Regions from separate parts of the Synechococcus sp. BA-124 BA4 genome, predicted to be linked through region 2. Evidence: riboswitches for the same ligand, from Rfam matches in the RefSeq annotation. Region 2 holds a riboswitch; the other holds the start of a gene.
The links. A riboswitch is a leader RNA that binds a small molecule or an ion and turns the genes downstream of it on or off. The one in region 2 is predicted to bind cobalamin.
Positions count from the first base shown of each region.

Region 1 (3,394 bases), on a different contig from region 2:
CGTCGCGCTCGACGCCATTCCCTGCCAGTACGCCTCCGGCGAGGTGGAGGCCACGGTGATCGAGGCCTACGAGGCGGAGCATCCCGACGTGATCGTGATCGAAGGCCAGGGCGCGCTCAGCCACCCGGCCTACCTCAGTTCCACCTACATCCTGCGGGGTGCCAGGCCCCAGGCGGTGATCCTGCAGCACGCCCCGAAGCGGCCCTGGCTCAGCGACTTCCCGGCGATCCCGATGCCATCGCCCTCCAGCGAGATCGCCCTGATCGAAAGCTTCGCGCCCACGCGCGTGATCGGCCTGTGCCTCAACCACGAAGCCATGAGCGAAGCGGAGGTCACGGCGGCGATCGCGCTCTACGGGATCGAGCTGGGGCTGCCCGCCACCGATGCGCTCACCCGCTCCCCCGAGCGCCTGGTGGAGATGGTGGTCGGTGCCTTCCCGGAACTCCAACCCACGCCTGCCACCCTCACCTCTTGACGGCACCGAGGCTGGAGATCCGCCTCGACAGGATTGGCCACAACGCCCGCAGCCTGGTGGATCGCCTCCGCGCCCGCGGTGTGTCGGTCACTGCCGTGACCAAGGCCACCCTGGGGCTGCCGCAGGTGGCCACCGTGCTGGCCGCGGCCGGGGTAAGCGGAATCGGCGAACCGCGCCTCGAAACGATCGCCGCGCTGCGCCGCGCCGGCGTGAGCCTGCCGTTGACCCTGATCCGCTCACCCATGCCGAGCCAGGTGCAGCAGGTGGTGGCCCAGGCCGACATCAGCCTGAACACCGAGCCCGCCGTGCTGGCGATGCTCTCGGCGGCGGCGATCGCCCAGAACCACCGCCACGGCGTGATCCTGATGGTGGAACTGGGTGATCTGCGCGAGGGAATCCTGCCGGAGCGGCTGGAGGGAATCGCCGCCGGCCTGCTGGGCCTGCCCGGACTGGACCTGATCGGTCTGGGCGCCAACCTGGCCTGCCAGAACGGCGTGGTTCCCTCGGAGACCTCGATGGCCCAGCTGTCCGGCCTGGCCACGGCCCTGGAGGCCTCCTTCGGCATCGTGCTGCCGCTGGTGTCGGGCGGGAACTCCGCCAACCTCCCCTGGCTGCTGGATGGGGGAACGGTGGGCAGGATCAACAACCTGCGCCTGGGGGAGGCGATCCTGCTGGGCCGCGAACCCCTCCAGCGCCGCCCCATCCAGGGGCTCTGCACCAGAGCCTTCCGCCTGGTGGCGGAGGTGATCGAATCGAACCGCAAGCCCACCCTGCCCTGGGGAGACTGCCAGCAGGGCGCCTTCGGCTCTCCACCCGCACGGGTGGACCGGGGCGACCGCTGGCGCGTGCTGCTGGCCCTCGGCCTGCAGGATGTGGATGCGGCGGGACTGACGCTGCCGCGGGGGATGACCCTGCTGGGCGCCAGCAGTGACCATCTGGTGCTTGACACCGGCTCCGTCGCCGTGCCGGTGGGGACCGAACTGGTCTTTGATCTCAACTACAGCGCGCTGCTGCGGGCGATGACCTCACCCTTCGTGGCCCGCACCCTGGTCGGGACGATGTCCGGCCGGAGCGGCCGCGGATGCCGGGTCCAGGCTGGCCAGGTAGCGCTTGCGCTGCCCCGACGCCCAGGGCTCATCGAGACAGACCCCTCGGGGGAGAAGCCCGATCGGCTCGGCCATAGCGGCCGCAGCAGGGATTGAAGACATGTCCATGGGGCGAAAGCTAGGCAGCGGCCGCCTTGGCGACTGTGCGCTGCATGGCCACGGACCGTGCCAGCGGACACGGCCCTCCCCATTCACACCATGGGCAGCCAGGCCCGCCGGAAAGGTCCAGAATGACAAGGACGGTTCCAGCGGTTCACACCCTGGAGGCAAGGAGGAAAGTTCGGTGTGATGGGGCCTTGCGGTCCCCGTCGAATCCGGCACTGTCCCGCAGCTGTGATGGGGCTCCCCCGCGGAGACGCCCCTCAGTCAGAACGCTCGCCGTCTCAGTTCACCAAACCCCCGGCGCGGACCGTTCCCCCTCAATGAGCAGATTCCCCAGCAGCACCCTGGTGCTCTACACCGGCCTGTCCGCCGTGGCCTTCGCCCTGGCCGCCCAGCCGGTCCAGGCCCACGGCTTTGCCCATGGGGGCCTCGGCTCAGGCTTCCTTCATCCCCTCGCAGGTCTCGACCACCTGCTGCTGTTGATCGGCGTTGGTGCCGCCTCCGCCGCCATCTCCTCGAGCCTGCTGATCTGGGCCCTGGTGGGCGCCGTCGCCGGTGGCCTGTTCGGAGCCATGGGCGGCAGCCTGCCCTTCGGCGAGCTGCTCGCGGCCCTCGCCATCACCGCCGTGGCCGGCTCGATCCTCTGGGCCGAGAGGCAGGGCTCCAGCGCGCGTCTGAGTCTCTGGGGAGGGGTGGTGGCCGCCGCCGTGGCCGTGCACGCCATGCTGCACGGACTGGAAGCGCCCAGCGATCAGACCTCCCTCTCCTGGTGGCTGGGGGCCTTCGTCGGCTCACTGCTGGTGAGCGGCACGACCGTCGTGGTGCTGCGCCGTCTGCCTCGGACCGTCACCACCCGCCTGGCCCTGGCCCTGGCCCTCGGCGGTGGCCTGGTGGCCCTGGCGCCACTGGCCCTGATGCTGCGCTGATTCAGCGATGCCCACCGGGGGACTTGAACCCCCACGACCGAAGCCACTGGTACCTAAAACCAGCGCGTCTACCAATTCCGCCAGGTGGGCGTGAGCCGACTGTATCGAGCGGCTCAGAATGGCCCCACCGCCGCCTCTGCCGCCATGCTCGCCACCCTCGGTGGATCCCTGGCACTCCTTGCCGGTCTGCTGGTGCTGCTGCTGCCCCTGCTGGTGCCCGAGCTCAGCCGCCCCCGGGATTCGGTCTGGGGAGCTCTGGTGCTGATCCTGGGGCTGGTGCTCGTCACCAGCGCCGATAGGCTCAGCGGGGCACCGATGCTGGCCGTACTCTGCGGCGGCCTGCTGATCGGCCGTCTCAGCGTGGAGGTGGGCCTGGGCCGCTGGCGCCAGCTCAGCTGCGACGAGCAGGTGCGCCTCACGGGTGTCGAGCGCTGGCGCACCAGCCTGCAGCAGCTGGCCGCCGCCCTGATGCGGCTGATCAGCCTGGCGGGATCGACACTGGGGGGACTGCTGACCTGGCTGCAGGAGCGGCGTGACGCCAGCGCCAAGGCCCGCGAGACCAGCAAACGCTGGGTTCGCCCGGAGCCCGGAGCCACTGACACGGCTGAGGTGTCAGAAACCGAGACCCCAGAGGAGGCCTCGGAGCCTGAGGAGCCCATCAGCAGCGACGCCAGCGACGAGGAGGTGACCACGGTCGAGTCGTTCGCCGAGATCGAGCAGTTGATCGAGCAGTTGATCGAGCAGGCCGGAGCAGCGAGCCCCGGCGCGGACCAGGGCGGGAGTTC
Region 1 covers NZ_JAYGIA010000011.1:10,839-14,232, reverse strand. Annotated here, with positions in the region: gene VB734_RS02025 (DUF1611 domain-containing protein) at 1-475, shown strand, start outside; gene VB734_RS02020 (alanine/ornithine racemase family PLP-dependent enzyme) at 472-1,677, shown strand; cobalamin riboswitch at 1,805-1,979, shown strand; gene VB734_RS02015 (HupE/UreJ family protein) at 2,004-2,609, shown strand; tRNA gene VB734_RS02010 (tRNA-Leu) at 2,618-2,699, opposite strand; gene VB734_RS02005 (Ycf66 family protein) at 2,754-3,394, shown strand, end outside.
Region 1: another riboswitch for cobalamin. It lies ahead of VB734_RS02015 (HupE/UreJ family protein); the one in region 2 lies ahead of VB734_RS01275 (HupE/UreJ family protein).

Region 2 (3,394 bases):
ATGCCCTCTGCTGGGACGGTGTCTGCGCCAAGGGCTCCTTCCCGCTGGATTGAGGGTCGCTTCAGACCCTGGGGCTGAGGGCCGCGCCGCCCAGGGCCTGCTCCAGCCGCCCCCGGTCCAGGTGCAGCCCCAGCACCACCAGCTCCAGGCCCGGGCGTTCACCGCCGGTGGCAGCGACGCTCTGACGGTCGTACCAGCAGTCGAGCCGCGGACCGACCGCCTGGATCTGCAGGGGCCTCGGCTTGCCGCTCTGACGCAGCCAGCCCTTGAGTCGCAGGATCCCCTGCTCCACGATCTGCTCGCTCAGAAGGCGTTCCAGCGCCTGCCGCTCGAACTCCCCGGGCAGCTGCAGCGCCAGTGACTGCATCGGCACATGACTGTGGTCGTGGTGATGGTCGTGATCACCGTCGTGATCCGGGTCGTGCCCGTGGAGGGCCGGCTCCAGGCGCTGCAGGCCGAGCATGAGCTCCGCGGACACCTCTCCGCGCACCATCGGCAGCACCTGCACTCCTGGACGGCAGAGCGGAGTCAGCTGCCGCTGAACGGCCTCGCTGCGGGAGGCCTCGAGCCGATCGGCCCGGCTCATCAGCACCAGGTCCGCCGCCGCCAGCTGATCGCGGAAGAGGTCCTCAAGGTCACTGAGGTGGTCGAGGCTGGGGTCGGCCGCCCGCTGGCGCTCCAGGGCCGCCGGATCGCCCACCACACTGCCCTGAGCCAGGGCTTCGCCATCGACCACCGCCACCACGCCATTGACGCGGGTGCGGGTGCGGATCTCGGGCCACTGAAAGGCCTGCACCAGCGGCTCGGGCAGGGCCAGACCGCTGGTCTCGACCACGATGCCGTCGAGGCGATCGGCCTGGGCCAGCAGGATCTGCATGGTGGGCAGGAACTCGTCCTGGACGGTGCAGCAGAGGCAGCCGTTGGCCAGCTCCACCAGCCGGCCGTCGAGCTCGTCGTCGGGGCAGAAGCCGCAGCTGCGCAGCAGGGCTCCATCAATGCCCACCTCGCCGAACTCATTCACCAGCACCGCCAGACGCTGTCCACTGTGGAGCAGCAGCTGGCGCAGCAGCGTGGTCTTGCCGGCGCCGAGAAAGCCGGTCACGACGGTGACCGGCAGCCGCCGGCCGGGGAGCGGGGCCGGCGGGACCGCGGTAGGGATCGCCATCGTCAGGGCACCAGCTGGGTCCAGGCGAACGTGGCGCCGATGCCGATCAGCATCCCGGCCACCAGCCGCAGGTTGGCGGCCTGAAGCCCCCGGGCCCAGGAGCGGACCAGGGTGACGGCCGTGATCAGCAGGGCCCCCTGGCTGATCAGCAGGCCCGCCAGATACAGAACCTGGGCCGAGATCGACCAGCCCAGCACCGGCTGGCTCAGGACACTGCCGTGCAGGGCGATGGCGGGCAGGAGGATCCAGCGGGGCCAGCGGCCCAGCACCACCAGACCGGTGGCCACGAGCGAGAGGGCCACCAGCAGTTCGCTGCCGGGAGGCAGCGGCAGCACCAGGCCGAGGGCAGTGGAGCCCAGTCCGATCGCCAGCAGGGCGATCACCCAGCGCAAAGGCTGTTGCAGCCCCACAAGGCCGAGGCTGAGCAGAAAGAGGAGATGGTCAGGGCCGAGCAGGGGATGCCCCAGGCCGCTGAGGAAACCGGCCAGGCCACCTTCCTTCAGTCCGAAGGCCTCCATCAGGTGGTGGGCCGAGGCGGGTGCAGCCAGCAGCGAGAGCAGCAGCAGGGGCGCCAGCCCCACCAGGCTGATCAGACTCCTGGGGATGGGCCTGGCGCTGGTGGGCTCGTGAGCGCTGGTGTGGCCTGATCGGGAAGCGGGACTGGTGGGCCGTGCCGGCTGACGCAGCCGGGCCGGATCCCTGGACAGGAAGGTCATGGTCTGGAATTCCGGTCCGCGCCGGCACGAGAGGGAGAACCGGCGGGTGTTCTGACTGGCTCGTGCGGCGGCTGCTGACCGGAGCACGGGCTTCACAGCTGCGGGACAGCGCCGGACTCACACCGGACTTTCCCCCTTGCCCCCGGTGGCTGCTCACCACCGGAACCGGACCCGAATGCTACCGGCAGCCCAGGCTTTCGACCGTGGACACACCGGTGCTCGGGTTGACCCCATCGGCGCGGGAGCAGAGGGCCTTGACCTGGGAGAGATCCAGCACGGCGTCGCTGAAATCGGCTCCATCGATCCGGGCACCGGTGAAGCGGCTCTGCATGAGCATGGCGTTGCGCAGCACAGCACCGCTCAGGTCAGCCCCATCGAAGCGGGTGGCGAAGGCCACGACGTCTTCGAGGTCGGCCGCGCTCAGGTTGGAGTTGGTCAGATCGCTGGAGTTGAACACCGCCCCGCGCAGATCGCTGCCACTGAGGTCGTAGCCGCTCATCGACGCCTTGAGGAACTCCTGCTGGCGCAGGTCGCGGCCGTGCATGTCGGGCTGCAGATCCTGCAGGGCGCGCTGACCCCGCAGCTCCGGAGCGGTGATCGCCGCGGCGCTGCCCACACCCAAGAGCAGCGAGCTGCCCATCAGCAGGATCAGCCCCGCCAGCAGCGACCACCAGCGCCTGTGAACGCGCTGCCGGCAGGAGGCGAGGGGCCTGGACACCCGAGGAGCAGACGGCACGGCGCACGTAGCGTGACGGCTCAAGCTATGGCACATGAGCATGTCGCTGCGGGTGGTCGTTCCACCCCATCCCCTGATCGCCCACTGGCTCACGCTGCTGCGGGACCGGGACACCCCCTCGCCGCTGTTCGCCACCGCCATGGCCGAGCTGGGGCGCTGGCTCACCTACGAGGCCGTGCGCGACTGGCTGCCCCAGCGATCCCTGCAGGTGCAGACTCCCCTGGCCGTCACCGAGGGGATGGTGGTGGATCCGTCGGTGCCCGTGCTGGCGGTGCCGGTGCTGCGGGCCGGACTGGGGCTGTGGGCCGGAGCCCAGGCGGTGTTGCCCTCAGCCCGGGTGGCCCACATGGGCCTGGTGCGGGATGAGCACACGGGCGAGGCCAGTTGCTACCTCGACACCCTGCCGCAGCGGATCGGCGAGCGGGTCGGGGTGATGGTCTTCGATCCGATGCTCGCCACCGGCGGCAGCCTGATCCAGGTGCTGGAGCGCCTGGAGGCCCGGGGTGTGACGGGTCAGCGGTTGCGGGTGATCACGGCCCTGGCGGCCAGCCCCGGGCTCGCGGCCCTCGGCAGGCGTTTCCCGGATCTGAAGGTGTACACGGCCTGCATCGATCCCGAGCTGGATGAGGCCTTCCGTATCGTTCCCGGCCTGGGGGATGCCGGGGATCGCCTGAACGGCTCCCAGTCGCCGGCGTTTCCGGCGGAAGCTCAGGCCTAGGCTCCCCGATTCCCCCTTCGCTCCGCCCCTCCGTCGCATGGCCGTCGCCCCCGCTCCCG
Region 2 covers NZ_JAYGIA010000006.1:28,775-32,168, forward strand. Annotated here, with positions in the region: gene VB734_RS01265 (hypothetical protein) at 1-53, shown strand, start outside; gene cobW (cobalamin biosynthesis protein CobW) at 62-1,165, opposite strand; gene VB734_RS01275 (HupE/UreJ family protein) at 1,168-1,881, opposite strand; cobalamin riboswitch at 1,905-2,066, opposite strand; gene VB734_RS01280 (pentapeptide repeat-containing protein) at 2,060-2,521, opposite strand; gene upp (uracil phosphoribosyltransferase) at 2,652-3,335, shown strand; gene aroA (3-phosphoshikimate 1-carboxyvinyltransferase) at 3,373-3,394, shown strand, end outside.